DNA from 3 places in the Shinella sp. S4-D37 genome. Region 3 is predicted to be linked to each of the others. Evidence: predicted binding sites of a transcription regulator. Region 3 holds the regulator's gene; each other region holds the start of a gene.
What was found. Region 3 encodes LexA, which represses DNA repair genes until DNA is damaged. Its sites were predicted from a motif close to TGTTCNNNNTGTGTTCNG; they were not measured.
Positions count from the first base shown of each region.

Region 1 (5,830 bases), 270 kb from region 3:
GCTCTCCATCATCATGGAGAAGCGCGGCATCTCCTCCACGATGATCGGCATCAATTCCGCCATGGCCGGCATCGCCGCCATGGCCGCTGCGCCCTTCACCACGCGCCTCGCCCATGCCTGGGGCACCGCGACGACCATGCTGGCCGCCATCCTGCTGGCGGCCGTCAGCGGCCTCGGCTTCTACTACATCCAGAATTTCTGGCTGTGGTTCCCGCTCCGCCTCGTCTTCCACGGCGCGATCACCACGCTGTTCATCCTCTCCGAATTCTGGATCAACGCCGCCGCACCGCCCCGCCGGCGCGGCCTGGTGCTGGGCATCTACGCCACGGTGCTCTCGCTCGGCTTCGCCACCGGGCCCCTGCTCTTCTCGCTGCTCGGCAGCGACGGCGTGCTGCCCTTCGCGGTGGGCGCGGCCATCATCCTGCTTGCCGCCGTGCCGATCTTCGCCGCGCGCGGCGAAAGCCCGATCATCGACGAGAAGCCCGAACTGCATTTCATGCGCTACGTCCTTCTCGTGCCGACGGCGACGGCGGCCGTGTTCATCTTCGGCGCGGTGGAGGTCGGCGGGCTGTCTCTCTTTCCCATCTATGCCACGCGGGCCGGCTTTAGCGAGCCGCAGGCGGCCCTGCTGCTCACCGTCATGGGCATCGGCAACATGGCGTTCCAGATCCCGCTCGGCATGCTCTCGGACCGCCTGACGGACCGCAGGCGCCTCCTGACGGTCCTGGCGGTCATCGGCCTCGTCGGCGCCCTCTGCCTGCCGCTCATCTCGCACAGCTGGGTGCTGATGGCGACCGTGCTGCTCCTGTGGGGCGGCTGCGTCGCCGGCCTCTATACGGTCGGCCTCAGCCATCTCGGCTCACGCCTCGTCGGCGCGGACCTCGCGGCGGCCAACGCCGCCTTCATCTTCTGCTATGCCGTCGGCACCGTCGTCGGCCCGCAGGCGATCGGCGCGGCGATGGACGTTTCCGGCAATGACGGTTTCGCCTGGGCAATCGTCGCCTTCTTCGGGTTTTACCTCGTACTTTCTCTCGCCCGGATGGTTTTCCGGCCGAAACGGGGTTGACTTTTCGGGCGCGATTTGTAGTTTCCGCCCAGATTTAAGCCGTGGAGCAGACTGGCTGTCCGCGGCTTCGTTTTTCATAAAGGCAGGACGACCATGGCCAAGGCTACCACCATCAAGATCAAGCTGCTGTCGACGGCCGACACCGGTTTCTTCTACGTAACCACGAAGAACAGCCGCACGATGACGGACAAGATGACCAAGACCAAGTACGACCCGGTCGTCAAGAAGCACGTCGAATTCAAGGAAACCAAGATCAAGTGATCCTGGGGACCGTTTCGGTTCGCAAAGGCGCTGGACGGCAACGTCCGGCGCCTTTTCTTTTGCCCGGGATTGCGGCCCGGCATCCCCCCGAATCAAAAACGCCGCTCCCCGGAAGGGAGCGGCGTCGAATGGGGGTCGGCCAGACACGACAACGGCACGAGGATTCCGTATTTATCGTAGCTGACCGACCGACCCCACGACCCAGGAGATGCGGCGGACCTAGCATCATGGGGTAACCGGTTGTGCGGGCTTGTTTTCCGCCCATGAGTTGAGCATCGCGCGAAAAAGAAAAAAAATCAACGAATTCTTAACGCTCCCCCGCCCTCTCCTTGTCTCATAGTTAACCGCGGCGGGGACGATTGTGCCATTGAGCGGCGGTTGCGTTACGGATCACGACAATCCCGCGCCGGCAGGATTCAACCATTGCGCGAGACCCTGCAACCCTGACAGATGTCATCTTTGCGGCGCGAAAAGATTGCGCGCGATACAACCTGTTGATAAGGTTTGCGAAACCAAAATAGTACGGTTTATAGCCAGATTTCACGACATGACCTGATTTCAGGGGTCTTGCGGGGCCCTGTCCGCAGAGGCCGCGCAATGCGGGGCGAATGCCCGATTTTCAAGGCAGATGCCCAAATCGAAATCGCCCTGTGGACAATTCGGCCGCGCGGGGCCGACTCACGCGGCGGCGGCCACGACCCGGTTGCGGCCGGAGCGCTTCGCTTCGTAAAGCGCCGTGTCGGCGCGCTTCAGCAGGGCTTCGGGGCGGTCGCCTGCCGGCAGCGCGCTGGCAAGGCCCAGCGAGGCGGTGATGGACAGGAGGACATCCGTACCCGGCAGGCGGAACGGTTCCTGCTCGACGATCGCGCGAAGGCGCTCGGCCACGCCCGCCGCCATCTCGGCGGACGTATCCGGCATGACCAGCACGAACTCCTCCCCGCCGTAGCGGCAGGCAAGGTCGGCGCCACGCACGGCCGAGCGCACGCGGTTGGCGAACTCCCGCAGCACGGCATCGCCCGCATCGTGGCCGTGGGTGTCGTTGACCAGCTTGAAGCGGTCGATATCGGTGATGCAGACGGAAAGCGGCCGGCCCCGCGCCATCGCCCGGTCGACCAGCAGCTTCATGTGGTTGTCGAGGTAGCGGCGGTTGTGCAGGCCCGTCAGGCCGTCCGTGACGGCCAGTTCGATCGTCTGGCGCACGCTGGCGCGCAGGCGGTCGTTGCACCGCTTGCGGCGGATCTGGGTGAGGCTGCGGGCGATCAGCTCGTTCGGGTCGATCGGCCGAACCAGGTAGTCCGTCACGCCGAGATCGAGCGCGCGCACCACCATGTCGTCGTCGCCCTGTTCGGCGATCAGCAGGATCGGCAGGAAACGCGTGCGCTCCAGCGAGCGGAGCTGCGAACACAGGCGCAGCGGATCGTAGTCCTCGAAATTGGCGTTGACGATCACCAGCTCGAAATTGCTCTCGGCCGCCTGGAAGAGCGCGGCCTGCGGGTCCGACATGGAGGTGACCTCGGCGACCGGCTTCAGCGCGCGCACGATCCGCTCCTGCGAGCTGGCGCGGCCGTCGACGAGGAGGACTTCGCCCGGCTCGTCGCCGAGATTGTCGTCCAGCCCGTCCTCCAGGGAGATGGCGCGGGCGGTGGCCGCGCGCATGCGCAATTCGTCGGTCAGCGTCTTCAGCCGCACGAGGCTCTTCACCCGCGACATGAGCTGCAGGTCGTTGACCGGCTTGGTCAGGAAATCGTCGGCGCCGGCCTTGAGGCCGCGCACGCGGTCGGAGGGCTGGTCGAGCGCCGTCACCATGACGACCGGGATATGGGCGGTGCGCGGATTGGCCTTCAGCCGCGCGCAGACCTCGAAGCCGTCGATGCCGGGCATCATGATGTCGAGCAGGATCAGGTCGACCTGGGTGCGCTCGCACATGGCGAGCGCATCATAGCCGTTCTCCGCCGTCAGCACGTCGAAATATTCCGCGAGCAGCCGCGCTTCGAGCAGCTTCACATTGGCCGGAATGTCGTCGACGACGAGGATACGTGCTGTCATGGCCCTGACCTCTACCTCATGCGTCGCCGAGATAGGTCTTGATGGTCTCGATGAATTTCGGCACCGAGATCGGCTTGGAGACATAGGCCTCGCAGCCGCCCTGGCGGATGCGCTCCTCGTCGCCCTTCATCGCGAAGGCCGTTACGGCGATCACCGGGATGACATGGAGCTCGTCGTCCTCCTTCAGCCACTTGGTGACCTCAAGGCCCGAGACCTCCGGAAGCTGGATATCCATCAGGATCAGGTCCGGCCTATGTTTGCGGGCAAGATCGAGGGCTTCCATGCCATTCCTGGTCTGGATGGTCGTATAGCCGGACGCCTCGATGAGATCCCGGAAGAGCTTCATGTTGAGCTCGTTGTCCTCGACAATCATCACCTGCTTGGGCATCGTTCGTCCCTGTTCCTCTCGCCGGCCTTGCAACCTTCCGGGGGATCGATAAGTTGCGGCAAAGCCGAAGTCACCCAGCTTGTCCGCAGCAACGTTAGCGCGACTTGGTTGATTAAAAGGTAAATTTCCCGAGGGAAAACGATGAAGAGCCAAAAAGATACACCCGCGGTTGCCGATGCGCAGGCGACCGCCGCGGCCATCCTCGGCTGGCTCGCCGGCGAACCGGAATTGCTGTCGCGTTTCCTTGCGCTGACAGGCGTCGCGCCCGGCGAGGTGCGCAATGCCGTCGGCGATCCCGGTTTCCTTGCCGGCCTCGTCGGTTTCCTGATGGACCACGAGCCGACCCTTCTCGCCTTCAGCGCGGCGACGGGCGTCCCCCCGGAGGCCGTCGTGCAGGCCCATGCCATCCTCTCCGGGCCATACGGCAGCGAGGATTTCTGAACCGGCGAACCGCGATGGTCGCCGCGTGCCTGTCTGTTCGTCGTCATGCATTCGCCTCCCGCAGCACTTGAGACTCATGAATTTAAGCAGTAATGTCGCGATGTTCAATATTTGTTCCATAAGATGAGCATCGCCGACTCGCGTTTCCCGGGCTTCTGCCGCGACTGCCTTGCCGGGCAGAAGGCCGGCCTGCGCCGTTGCAGCGCCTGCGGCAGCCCCCGCCTCGTCTATCATGACGAGCTCTTCGGCCTGACGCTCGCCCATATCGACTGCGACGCCTTCTATGCGGCGGTCGAGAAGCGCGACAATCCGGAGCTTGCCGACAAGCCGGTCATCATCGGCGGCGGCAAGCGCGGCGTCGTCTCCACCGCCTGCTATGTCGCGCGCATCCACGGCGTGCGCTCGGCCATGCCGATGTTCAAGGCGCTGGAGGCCTGCCCCGATGCGGTGGTGATCAAGCCGGACATGGAGAAATACGTCGCTGTCGGCCGCCAGGTACGCACGATGATGCAGGAGCTGACGCCGCTGGTGCAGCCGCTGTCCATCGACGAGGCCTTCCTGGAGCTCAAGGGCACGGAGCGCCTGCACCACGATCCGCCCGCCCGCGTGCTCGCCCGCTTCGCCCAGCGGGTTGAAAAAGAGGTCGGCATCACCATCTCGATCGGCCTTTCCTACTGCAAGTTCCTCGCCAAGGTCGCCTCGGACCTCAACAAGCCGCGCGGCTTCTCCGTCATCGGCGAAGCGGAGGCGCTCGCCTTCCTGCGCGAAAAGCCGGTGCGCCTCATCTGGGGCGTCGGCAAGGCCTTTGCCGAGACGCTGGAGCGCGACGGCATCCGCACCGTCGGCCAGCTCCAGACCATGGAGGAGACCGACCTGATGCGCCGCTACGGCGTGATGGGCAAGCGCCTCTTCAACCTTTCGCGCGGGCAGGACGACCGCGAGGTCCACCCCAACGACCCCGCCAAGAGCGTATCGGCCGAAACCACCTTCTTCGACGATATTTCAGGCTATGACGAGCTGGTGGCGCATTTGCGCCGCCTCAGCGAGAAGGTGGCGACGCGGCTGCGCAAATCGGGCATTGCCGGCCACACGGTGGTGCTGAAGCTGAAGACCGCCGATTTCAAGGGCCGCACGCGCAACCGCAAGCTCGAAGACCCGACCATGCTCGCCGACCGCATCTTCCGCACCGGCATCGACCTGCTGCGCAAGGAGGCGGACGGCACGAAGTACCGGCTGATCGGCATCGGCGTCAGCGACCTTGCCGATCCCGGCCGGACCGATCCGCCCGATCTCGTCGATCCCGCCGCCGCCCGCCGCGCCGCCGCCGAGGCCGCGATGAACGTGCTGCGCGACAAGTTCGGCAAGGCGAGCGTGGAGACCGGCTATACGTTCGGCAAATCCGGCCCCAGTCGCTTTCACGAAAAATTGACGTTCAAGACCGCCGGAAAAATCGGCGACCCCGCCGAATAAAACCCGGCAGGCCGGCGTTCTTGACTGCATCGGGATGGCACAGATCGGGGGATCGTCGCGTGCAGCAAGCCTTCCTTAAACCGCATGCACTATGCTTCCTGCCGGTTTGTATTGCGTATGGATGGGTCGCATGACGTTTCGCCTCGTTACCGGCATGA
Region 1 is NZ_JBFNXL010000005.1:2,123,253-2,129,082, forward strand. It holds gene AB3G45_RS17855 (MFS transporter) at 1-1,066, shown strand, start outside; gene rpmG (50S ribosomal protein L33) at 1,160-1,327, shown strand; gene AB3G45_RS17865 (PleD family two-component system response regulator) at 2,006-3,373, opposite strand; gene AB3G45_RS17870 (response regulator) at 3,390-3,761, opposite strand; gene AB3G45_RS17875 (DUF3572 domain-containing protein) at 3,903-4,202, shown strand; gene AB3G45_RS17880 (DNA polymerase IV) at 4,326-5,672, shown strand; gene AB3G45_RS17885 (L,D-transpeptidase family protein) at 5,803-5,830, shown strand, end outside.
Region 1: a site for LexA is predicted at 4,304-4,321, ahead of AB3G45_RS17880 (DNA polymerase IV). Genes of this name have one in related genera too.

Region 2 (5,830 bases), 970 kb from region 3:
CGGACCGCATCGTCCAGGGCGGCAGCATCAACAATACCGAACTGACGATCTTCGCCCGCGGCGGCGCGGACACCATCATCCTCAACCGCACCGACGATTTCGGCGGCCGCAACCAGGTGGATGCCGGCAAGGGCAACGACAGCGTCGTCAACATGAAGGAGGACGGCAACGTCATCCTGCTCGGCGCCGGCAACGACACCTATGTGGGCACCGGCTTCGGCTCCTTCGCCAACGAGCGCGCCGATATCGTCAAGGCCGGCTCGGGCAACGACAAGATCGCCGTCAGCACCTTCAAGAGCAGCTATTTCGGCGAGAGCGGCAAGGACAGCTTCTTCTCCGTCGGCCAGCAGAACACCTTTCACGGCGGCTCGGGCACCGATTCGATCAGCTATATCGCGCGCGACGACGACAACGTGCTCGGCGGTTCGGGCGTCGCCATCGATCTCGGCGCGGGCCTGGCGCAGACCGGCGCCAACCGCTTCGAACGCCTGATCAGCATCGAGAACGCCGCCGGCACGGCCGTCGCCGACGCCATTGCCGGCTCCGGCGTCGGAAACGTCCTCAAGGGCCTTGGGGGCGACGACGAGATCGCCGGGCGCGGCGGCAACGACGTGCTCGTCGGCGGGCGCGGCATGGACCTGTTGCAGGGCGGCAGCGGCGCCGACCGTTTCGACTTCAACGGCCGGCTCGAATCGGCCGTCGGCGCGCGCCGCGACGTCATCCTCGACTTCGACCGCGGCGAAGGCGACCGCGTGGACCTGCGCGACATCGACGCCGATGCCGGCCGCGGCGGCAACCAGGCCTTCGACTTCATCGGCGCGAACGGCTTTTCCGGAACGGCGGGCGAATTGCGCTTTTCGGGCGGCATCGTCGCCGGCGACACCAACGGTGACGGCGCGGCGGATTTCGAGATCGCGCTTTCCGGCCTCACCAGCGCCTTCCGCGGCGATTTCCTGCTCTGACGGCGTCAGGCGGAAGCGTTCAACCGGCTTCCGCCCGCATGGCCTTCACGGCCCAGGCCGGCACCATCTCCACCGCGAGGCGGCGAACGCCGGCGCCCGTGGCGATGCCGGCGAGCGCCATGCCGGGGCTGAGCGCCGCAAGGGCCTGGCGCTTGCTGACGAGATAGCCCTGCTCCAGCGGCGCCGGACGGTGCAGAAGGCGCTGGAGGAAGGGCCGGCGATGGCTGCGCGAGCCGAGGAAGCGCGCCGGATTGCGGTTAACGGCCACATGGTCGACGACGGCATCCACCCACCCCACCATGGGCCGGGCGCCGGGCTCCAGCAACAGGAGCCAGTCGCCGCGGGCCGAGCCCAGCACATCCTTCATGTCCCACTCCGTCAGAAAGCGGCAGCCGGCGGCATCGGCCACCGTCGAGGAACCGTCGCGCGAGCCGTGATCGAGCACGATCACATCGCGCACGATACCCTCGACCGCGCCGGAGACGAGCGCCGCGAATGTCTGTGCAAGCTCCGCCTCGTTGTCGCGGCATTCCAGGATGACTGTCAGCATGCCTTCCCATACCGCATCGCAACATCGAATTCCACTGCCTCCCGCAGCCAAGCCGGCCCGCACTCGCGGTGGAGGCGCTCCGAATTTTGTTCTTGCAATGTTCTCATTTGCGCGATAGGAATATAGTCATTGAATCGGGGCCTGCCCCCGGCGGAGACAGCCATGAACGATCTAGCCAGCCTCAGGCAGGGCGCCCTTGCGCCCGGCCATGCGAAAGACGTTGCCGAAGCGCTGATGGCCGAGACGGGCATGCGCGTGGAGAGCGAGCGCCGGCGTGGCCGTGGCGCCGGCCTCAACTTCACCGGCCGCTTCGAGCCGGTGACGCGGGAGACCTTCGACGACGGCTGGCAGACGCTGGAGGAACTGCCGCCCTTCCGCACCGAGGTGCAGGTGGAAAAGCCGCGCAGCATCATCACGCGCAACGAATCGCCCGATATTCCCTTCGACCGCTCGATCAATCCCTATCGCGGCTGCGAACACGGCTGCATCTATTGCTTCGCCCGGCCGACCCATGCCTTCATGGGCCTGTCCGCCGGCCTGGATTTCGAGGCGCGGCTGTTTGCCAAGCCCGATGCGCCGAAGCTGCTGGAGCGCGAGCTTTCCAAACCCGGCTACAAGCCGCGCGTCATCGCGATCGGCACCAACACCGATCCCTACCAGCCGATCGAGAAGGAATGGCGCATCATGCGGCAGATCCTCGACGTGCTGGATGCGGCCAACCATCCGGTCTCGATCGTCACCAAGTCGGCGCTCGTGCTGCGCGACATCGACATCCTCGCGCGCATGGCGGCGCGCGGCCTTGCCTGGGTGGGGCTTTCCGTCACCACGCTCGACCGCAAGCTCGCCCGCACCATGGAGCCGCGCGCCGCGACCCCGCCGCGCCGGCTGGAGGCCATCCGCACGCTTTCTGCGGCCGGCATTCCCGTTGCGATCATGATGGCGCCGATCATTCCCGGCCTCAACGACCACGAGATCGAGCGCGTGCTCGATTCGGGCAAGGCGGCCGGGGCGCTGGAGGCGAGCTACGTGCTGCTGCGCCTGCCGCTGGAGGTGAGCCCCCTCTTTCGCGACTGGCTGCTGCGCCACTACCCGGACCGCTATCGCCACGTCATGTCGCTGGTGCGCTCCATGCGCGGCGGCAAGGATTACGACGCCGAGTTCGGCAAGCGCATGAAGGGCGCCGGTCCCTATGCCTGGCAGATCGCCCGCCGCTTCGAGATGGCGGCCAAGCGGCTGGAGCTGACCCGCACCCGCCGCAGCCTTGCCTGCGACCAGTTCGTGCCGCCTTCGGGCAGCGGCGTGCAGCTCTCGCTGCTGTAGGGCTTTGGTAATCCCGCCGGGCATCCGTGCCCGGCCCGTCCTTCCGGTCTGCCTTTCCCCGGGGCATGCCGGCAATCCTCCGGCGTCCGCCTCCTGCCGGGGGACTTGCAGGGAATCGGATGGATGTGCGAGGTTCGCCGCATGTCCCGTCCATCCTCCGATTCCCGCCTTCTCTTCGACCTGCCCGAGGCCCCCGATTTCCAGATGGAGGCCGCCGCGCGCGCGCGCGGCATCTGGCCGGTGGCCGGCACGGACGAGGCCGGCCGCGGCCCGCTGGCAGGTCCCGTCGTCGCCGCCGCCGTGATACTCGATCCCGACGATATCCCGGACGGGCTCAACGATTCCAAGCAGCTCAGCGCCCTCCGGCGCGAGGCGCTCTTCGCGCGGATCATGCAGTCGGCCTTCGTCTCCGTCGCGTCCAGTTCGTCGCGCCGCATCGATGCCATCGACATCCGCAAGGCGAGCCTCGACGCGATGCGCCGCGCCGTCGCCGGCCTGGAGATCGCGCCGAAGCTCGTCCTGGCCGACGGCCGCGACGTGCCGCCGGGCCTTGCCTGCGAGGGCCGCGCCGTCGTCAAGGGCGATGCCCGCTCGCTCTCCATCGCCGCCGCCTCCATCGTCGCCAAGGTGATGCGCGACCGCATGATGGCGCGCGCCGAGGAGACCTACCCCGGCTACGGCTTCGCCGTCCATGCCGGCTATGCCACCGAGGTGCACCGCAAGGCCATTGCCGCCATCGGCCCCTGCCGGCTGCACCGCATGAGCTTCCGGCCGCTCCGGCAGGATTGACCGGACCTTTGTCGCCGCAAGCGGACAAACGAAAAAGCCGGGCTTTCGCCCGGCTTTCTCAAATCATGCTGTGCCGAAGGCTCAGTTCAGGCGGGTCTTGACTTCGCTGATCGCGTTGTCGAAGAGCGCCTTGCCGGTGGCGGCATCGGCCTTGGCGGCGATGACCTTCTCGGCGGCGGCAACCGCGAGGTCGACGGCGGCGGCGCGCACGGCGTTGATCGCGTCGGCCTCGGCCTGGCGGATCTTCTGCTCGGAGAGCACCGTGCGACGGGCGACGTATTCCTCGGTCTTCTGCTTGGCTTCCGCCGTCAGCGCGCTCGCCTCGCGTTCAGCGGCCGCGACGATGCTTGCGGCTTCCGCCTCGGCATCCTTGCGCTTGCGCTGGTATTCGGCGAGCAGGTGCTGGGCCTCCTCGCGAAGACGCTTGGCTTCCGCCAGCTCGTTCTGGATCTTCTCCGCGCGGGCGTCGAGGCCCTTTGCCATCATGCCCGGAACCTTGAGGTAGGCGATGAGGGCAAGGAACAGCAAGAGGCCGACAAAGGCATAGAATGTTGCGTCGAATGCCATGGTGTCCTCCTTATTCGCCCGCGGCCGTCTTCACGGCGGAAGCGATCTCGGCCTTGGTGGCCTTGGCGCCGATGAGCTGCTCGACGAGGGCTGCCGTGGTTTCCTCGGCGATCGCGCCGACATCGGCAAGGGCCTTGGCCTTGATCTCGGCGATGCGGGTCTCGGCACCGGCGATCTTGTCCTGCAGCGAGGCTTCGATCTTGGCGCGCTCGGCGTCGGCCTTGGCCTTGGCTTCGTCGCGGGCGGTCGAGGCGATCGCGTTGCCCTTGGCGCGGGCGGTCGCGAGATCCTGTTCGTAGGCGGCGATCGCGGCGTCGGCTTCCGCCTTCAGGCGGGAGGCTTCGTCGAGATCCTGTGCGATGCGGTCGTGACGCGTCTCCAGGATGCCGCCGATGCGCGGGATGACGACCTTCGACATGAGAAGGTAGAACAGACCGAAGGTGATCGCCAGCCACAGGACCTGCGATGCGAACGTGGTCTGATCGAACGGCGGGAAGACGCCCGAAGCGTGCTCGTCGCCATGTGCCACACCCGTTTCGGTGTGCACCTCGCCAGCCGGCTGGGCCGCATGCGTATCCGTCTCATGCGACGTCGCAGGGGTTTCCGCCTGGGCGATTTCGAAAGGGGTGGACTCGGCCGATGCCGGGGTCACGGACATGCTCACCTCCAGGGGGCACTCTCAGATCTTGTACGGAACGTACGATGGACCACGGCCCGCAGGCCATGGTCCAGTCCTCGGCCGATATCAGACGGCGAAGAGGAGGAGGAGAGCGATGAGCAGCGAGAAGATGCCCAGAGCTTCCGTAACGGCGAAGCCGAATACGAGACGGCCGAACTGGCTGTCGGCAGCAGACGGATTGCGCAGAGCGCCGGCCAGGTAGCTGCCGAAGATGTTGCCGAGGCCGAGAGCCGTGCCGGCGAGACCGAACGTGGCAAGACCTGCGCCGATGAACTTTGCTGCTTCCGCTTCCATGTTGAACTCCTTGAATGGGTTGTTGCGGCTTATGAGCGACGCCCGAGGGCGCCGGCGACTGTTTCCTTAGTGACCACCCGGATGCACGGCATCGTTGAGGTACATGCATGTCAGAACTGCGAAGACATAGGCCTGCAGGAACGACACGAGGAATTCGAGACCGGTCAGGGCGACGGTCATGAGAAGGGGCAGGATCGCACCGGCGACACCGAGGGCGCCGAGGGCGCTCAGCGAGGTGACGAAGCCGGCGAAGACCTTCAGCGTGATGTGACCCGCCAGCATGTTGGCGAAGAGACGGATCGAGAGGCTGATCGGGCGCGAGAGGAACGAAATGACCTCGATCGAGACGACCAGCGGCAGAAGCGCGCCGGGCACGCCCGACGGCACGAAGAGCTTGAGGAAGCCGAAGCCGTGCTTGTAGAAACCGTAGACGATCACGGTGCCGATGACGAGGATGGCCAGCGCGAAGGTGACGATGATCTGGCTGGTGACCGTGAAGAAGTAGGGCACCATGCCGAGCAGGTTCGCCGTCAGCACGAACATGAAGAGCGAGAAGACGAGCGGGAAGAACTTCATCCCGTGGCTGCCCGCCCCTTCGCGAAGCATCGAGGCGACGAATTCGTAGGACATTTCCGAGACCGACTGCATGCGGCTCGGAACGAGGCCGCG
Region 2 is NZ_JBFNXL010000005.1:2,824,753-2,830,582, forward strand. It holds gene AB3G45_RS21345 (calcium-binding protein) at 1-962, shown strand, start outside; gene AB3G45_RS21350 (glycosyl transferase) at 982-1,512, opposite strand; gene AB3G45_RS21355 (PA0069 family radical SAM protein) at 1,675-2,832, shown strand; gene AB3G45_RS21360 (ribonuclease HII) at 2,956-3,621, shown strand; gene AB3G45_RS21365 (F0F1 ATP synthase subunit B) at 3,703-4,188, opposite strand; gene AB3G45_RS21370 (F0F1 ATP synthase subunit B) at 4,199-4,846, opposite strand; gene AB3G45_RS21375 (F0F1 ATP synthase subunit C) at 4,934-5,161, opposite strand; gene AB3G45_RS21380 (F0F1 ATP synthase subunit A) at 5,228-5,830, opposite strand, start outside.
Region 2: a site for LexA is predicted at 1,600-1,617, ahead of AB3G45_RS21355 (PA0069 family radical SAM protein). Genes of this name have one in related genera too.

Region 3 (5,830 bases):
GCGTGCGCGGCGAGACCGTCGACGAGATCTACGGCGCCGTCGGCTCGATGCGCGCCCGCATGCTGCCGGTCGCTGTTCCCGCCGACGCGGTCGACATCGTCGGCACGGGCGGCGACGGCGCGGGCACCTACAACATCTCGACGCTCGCGGCGATCATCGTCGCGGGCGCCGGCGTTCCGGTCGCAAAGCACGGCAACCGGGCGCTGAGCTCCAAATCGGGCACGGCGGACGCGCTGTCCTGCCTCGGCGTCAAGCTGGATATCGGCCCCGCGGAGATCGCGCGCTGCGTGCACGACGCCGGCCTCGGCTTCATGTTCGCCCAGCTTCACCATCCCGCCATGAAGCATGTCGGCCCGTCGCGCGTCGAACTCGGCACGCGCACGATCTTCAACCTGCTCGGCCCCCTTTCCAATCCCGGCAGCGTCAAGCGCCAGTTGCTCGGCGTCTTCTCGCCGCACTGGCTGCTGCCGATCGCCGAGGTGATGCGCGACCTCGGCTCGGAAAGCATCTGGGTGGTGCATGGCGAAGGCCTCGACGAGATCACCACGACGGGCACGACGAAGGTCGCCGCGCTGGAGGATGGTAGGATTCGCACCTTCGAGCTGACGCCCGCCGATTTCGGCCTGCCCCAGGTGACGCTCGACGACCTGCGCGGCGGCGACGGCGCGCACAACGCGGCCGCCCTCCTCTCCGTGCTCGGCGGCGCGCACATGCCCTACCGGGACATTTCGCTGGCCAATGCCGCCGCCTCGCTGGTCGTCGCCGGCAGGGCGGAAACTTTGAAGGACGGCATGCGTCTCGCCACCGAAGCGCTGGAAAGCGGCCGCGCCCGCACCGCGCTGGAACGCCTTGTCGCAGTTTCCAACGAAGGCCAGGCGGAGTAGGATTGTCCATGACCGATATCCTGAAGAAGATCGAAGCCTACAAGCTGGAAGAGATCGCCGCCGCCAAGACGCGCGTTTCCCCCGTAGAACTTCGCGCCCGCATCCGCGACCAGGAGCCGCCGCGCGGCTTCTTCGCGAGCCTTACGGCAAAAAAGGCGGAAGGCCGCTTCGGCCTCATCGCCGAGATCAAGAAGGCCAGCCCCTCCAAGGGCCTCATCCGGCCGGATTTCGATCCGCCGGCGCTGGCGAAAGCGTATGAGGCCGGCGGCGCGGCCTGCCTTTCCGTCCTCACCGACACGCCGAGTTTTCAGGGCGCGCCGGAATTCCTGACGGCGGCGCGTGCGGCCTGCGGCCTGCCGGCGCTGCGCAAGGATTTCATGTTCGACAGCTACCAGGTGCTGGAGGCGCGCGCCTGGGGCGCGGACTGCATCCTCCTCATCATGGCCTCGCTCGGCGACGACGATGCGAAGAAACTCGAAGACGCCGCGTTCTCGCTCGGCATGGACGTCTTGATCGAGGTGCACGACGCGCCCGAAATGGAGCGGGCGCTGAAGCTCAAGTCCAAGCTCGTCGGCATCAACAACCGCAACCTGCGCACCTTCGAGGTGGACCTCGCCGTGTCGGAAAAGCTTGCCGGCATGGTGCCGGACGACCGGCTGCTGGTCGGCGAGAGCGGCATCTTCACCCATGCGGATTGCGAACGGCTCGGCAAGGTCGGCATCTCGACCTTCCTCGTCGGCGAAAGCCTGATGCGCAAGGACGACGTGGCGGCCGCCACCGGCGAACTCCTCACCGGCTCGGCCGGCATGCTGGCGGCGGAATGATGGCGGTCCCGACATGACGGGCGAGGCCCGCACGCTCACCCATATCGACGCCTCCGGCAAGGCCGACATGGTGGATGTCGGCGACAAGGCGGAGACGGTGCGCGTCGCGCTTGCCGAAGGGTGCATCCGCATGGCGCCGGAAACGCTGGACCTCATCCTGACCGGCAATGCCAAGAAGGGCGACGTGATCGGTACGGCGCGGCTTGCCGGCATCATGGCCGCCAAGCAGACCGCCAGCCTCATCCCGCTCTGCCATCCGCTGATGCTGACCAAGGTCGCCGTCGATATTCGCGAGGACCGCGCCCTGCCGGGCCTGCGCGTCGAGGCGATGGCCAAGCTCACCGGCCGCACCGGCGTGGAGATGGAGGCGCTCACCGCCGTCAGCGTCGCCTGCCTCACCATCTACGACATGGCGAAGGCCGCCGACCGGGAGATGGAGATAGGCGGCATCCGCCTCGTGGAGAAATCCGGCGGCCGCTCCGGCGACTACCGGCGCGGAGACGCCGGCTGATGTCGCTGCTGCCCGTCGAAGACGCCCTCCATCGCCTGCTTTCCACCGCCCGGCCGACCCGGCGCACCGAGACGGTCCCGCTGCATGAGGCCGACGGCCGCGTGCTGGCAGAGGACGTCGCCGCCCGGCTGACGCAGCCGCCCTTCGACAATTCCGCGATGGACGGCTATGCCGTGCGCCACGCGGATATCGCCGCGCTCGGCTCGATCCTGACCGTTGCAGGCATGTCTTCCGCCGGCCACGCCTTCGAAGGCACCGCCGGTCCCGGCGAGGCCGTGCGCATCTTCACCGGCGCCCCGCTGCCGGCCTTCGCCGATACCGTGCTCCTGCAGGAAGACGCCGCGGTGCTGGAGGACGGCCGCATCCGCACCACCTTCCTCACGCCGAAGGGCCGCCACATCCGCCCGCGAGGCCAGGATTTTTCCGAAGGCGAGGTCGTCCTGAAAGCCGGCGACATGCTCGATGCCGGCCGCCTGACGGTCGCGGCGGCCATGAACCATGCGGCGCTGTCCGTCTATGCCCGCCCACGCATTGCCGTGCTCGCCACCGGCGACGAACTCGTGCCGCCCGGCACGCCGCCGGGAACCAGCCAGATCATCGCCTCCAACACGTACGGCGTCGCGGCCCTCGCCCGTGCGGCCGGCGCGCAGGTGATCGACCTCGGGATCGTCGCGGACGACAAGGAGGCGATGCTTCAGGCCGTGCGCCGGGCGCTGTCGCTCGATATCGATGGGCTCGTCACGCTCGGCGGCGCCTCCGTCGGGGACTTCGACCTCGTGCAGCCCGTGCTCGGCGAGGCCGGCATGGAGCTCGACTTCTGGCGCATCGCCATGCGCCCGGGAAAGCCGCTGATGGTCGGCCGCCTCGGCGCCGTGCACGTCATGGGCCTGCCCGGCAATCCCGTCTCGAGTCTCGTCTGCTCCCACCTCTTCCTCGTTCCCCTCGTGCGCCGCCTCGCGCACCTGCCGGCGGTAAGCCGCGAGTATCCGGCAATCGCCGCCGTGCCCCTCAAGGAAAACGACCATCGGCAGGACTATGTGCGCGCACGCCTTGCCCGTGGCCCCGCCGGCGACCTCATGGTCACGCCACTGGACAAGCAGGATTCTTCCATGATGAAGGCTTTCGCGGCCTCCGAAGGCCTCCTCATCCGCCCGCCGCACGCGCCCGCGATCCCCGCGGGCGCGCCCTGCACTGTGCTTCTCCTGCGCGAACCCTCCGCCTGAACAGTATTATTATTGTTTCAGCAACCCCTTGCGGAACACATATGGAACAGATAGTGTCCGTTCTGGATTTGTTTCACTCGATTCTCGGTGGAGGGGCCATGCTCACGCGGAAACAACAGGAACTTCTCCTGTTCATTCATGAACGGATGAAGGAGTCCGGCATTCCTCCCTCGTTCGACGAGATGAAGGATGCGCTGGATCTCGCGTCCAAGTCGGGCATCCACCGCCTCATCACGGCGCTGGAGGAGCGCGGCTTCATCCGGCGCCTGCCGAACCGGGCCCGCGCGCTGGAGGTGATCAAGCTTCCCGAAGCCTATAGCCAGAGCCTGCAGCCGCGCCGCGGCTTTTCGCCGGCCGTCATCGAGGGCAGCCGCGGCAAGCAGCCGCCAGCCGTCGCCGCCCCGCCGCAGCGCACGCCCGTTGCGGAGATTTCCTCCTCCGTCTCCGTTCCGGTCATGGGCCGCATCGCCGCCGGCGTGCCGATCTCCGCCATCCAGAACAACACCCACGACATCACCGTGCCGGCCGAGATGATCGGCAACGGCGATCACTATGCGCTGGAGGTCAAGGGCGATTCGATGATCGAGGCCGGCATCCTCGACGGCGACACGGTGATCATCCGCACGGCCAGCAGCGCCAATCCCGGCGAGATCATCGTCGCCCTCGTCGACGAGGAGGAGGCGACGCTCAAGCGCTTCCGCCGCAAGGGTGCCTCCATCGCGCTCGAAGCGGCAAACCCCGCCTACGAGACCCGCATCTTCGGGCCGGACCGGGTGAAGATCCAGGGCAAGCTGGTCGGCCTCATCCGCCGCTATCATTGATCCTTCGGCGGATCGAAGCTGCCGGTGCGCCAGTCATAGGTGCGGTGGCGGGTCCAGGGCCGGTCGAGGCTTTCCACGGCGGGCGTCATGTGTGCCTCTGAAAAGGTGCCGGAAGCCCCTTCGGCCGCCGGCCGGATTTCGAGGGCACCGGTTCGCCTGAGGTGACGCGCCGTCACCAGGCGGGCGCCGGAGCGGCAGGCTTCCAGCCGCAGGGCAAAGGGCACGACGACGAGGTCCGCGGCATCGCAGGCCGTCCCCAGGAAGGCGACGTCGTCCAGGGTGACGACCCGCCAGCCGCTCGGCGAGACGGCGGCGCAGAATGCCTTCGCCTCGCAGACGAAACTTCCGCCCGTCCGGGCTGCCGCGAGCGCCCACGCCATGGCCTCCTTCGCCTTCTGCCGGTCGGCCTTGCGGCGCGGCGGTTTCCCGCTTGCCGCAGTATCATCCGTTTCCTCCAGGGTCAGGCCCTCGCTCCTGCGCGTTTGCGGTTTTGCAAGATCGCCGAGCCGCAAGGCCCGCCGCCACTGGGAATAGATGAAGTCGGAGGGCCTTGCACGGTTCGTCGCGACGGTTTCGCCGCGCAGGATGGCGACCAGGCGGCCGTCCTCCGATACCAGCATTTCCGGCCTGGCGCCCGCGGCGGGAAGGCAGGCGATCGCAAGGCCGAGGGCGGCAAGCAGCGTTCCGGCATGGCGCAGCCGCGTGCGCAGGATGCAGACGAGCCCGCCGCCGAGGCCGATCAGCAGGAAGGCGGCGGGCGGGATGCGGCCGGTGACGATCTCGCCCTTCCAGCCCGCGACCCACATCGAAAGCGCGATCATCCACTCGATGCCCTTGCCCATGATCGCGAAGGGCACGGCGTCGAGCCCGAAGGGCATCAGCAGCACCGCGACAAGGCCGAAGGGCATGACGACGGCGCTGATGACGGGCATGGCGAGCAGGTTGCCGGCAAGCCCATAGGCCGGGATGCGATGGAAATGGCCGACGGAATAGACCAGCGTCGAGACCCCGCCGATCAGCGAGGACAGCATGAGCCCGCCTAGGAAGCGCCCCAGCGCGCCGCCGAACAGTTTGAAGCGCCCTTCCCCGCCCTCCCGCCGCACCGGACGCTCGCGCCAGGCGGCATAGCCGGCGACGAGGCCGAGCGTCGCCGCATAGGACATCTGGAAGCCCGGATTGGTGACGGCGGAGGGGGTGACGGCGAGGATGACGATCGCCGACAGCGCCACGTTGCGCAGGCTGATCGCGGCGCGGCCGAACAGCACCGCCACCAGCATGATGCAGATCATGATCCAGGAGCGCACGGCGGAGATCGCGCCGCCGGAGACGAGGATGTAGAGCGTCACCATGACGAGCGCGCCGGCGGCGGCGATCTTCTTGGCGGGATAGCGCTCGCAAAAGCCCGGGATCAGCGCCATCAGCCCCCGCGCGCCGACAAGGAACGTGCCCGCCGCGAGCACCATGTTCAGCCCGGAAATGGCGAGCACATGGGCAAGCCCCGCCTGCCGCAGCGCCTCCACCGTCTCAGTGCCGATCGCCCGCTGCTCGGCGGTCACCAGCGCCGCGG
Region 3 is NZ_JBFNXL010000005.1:1,851,557-1,857,386, forward strand. It holds gene trpD (anthranilate phosphoribosyltransferase) at 1-884, shown strand, start outside; gene trpC (indole-3-glycerol phosphate synthase TrpC) at 893-1,708, shown strand; gene moaC (cyclic pyranopterin monophosphate synthase MoaC) at 1,722-2,219, shown strand; gene glp (gephyrin-like molybdotransferase Glp) at 2,219-3,442, shown strand; gene lexA (transcriptional repressor LexA) at 3,541-4,263, shown strand; gene AB3G45_RS16420 (ComEC/Rec2 family competence protein) at 4,257-5,830, opposite strand, start outside.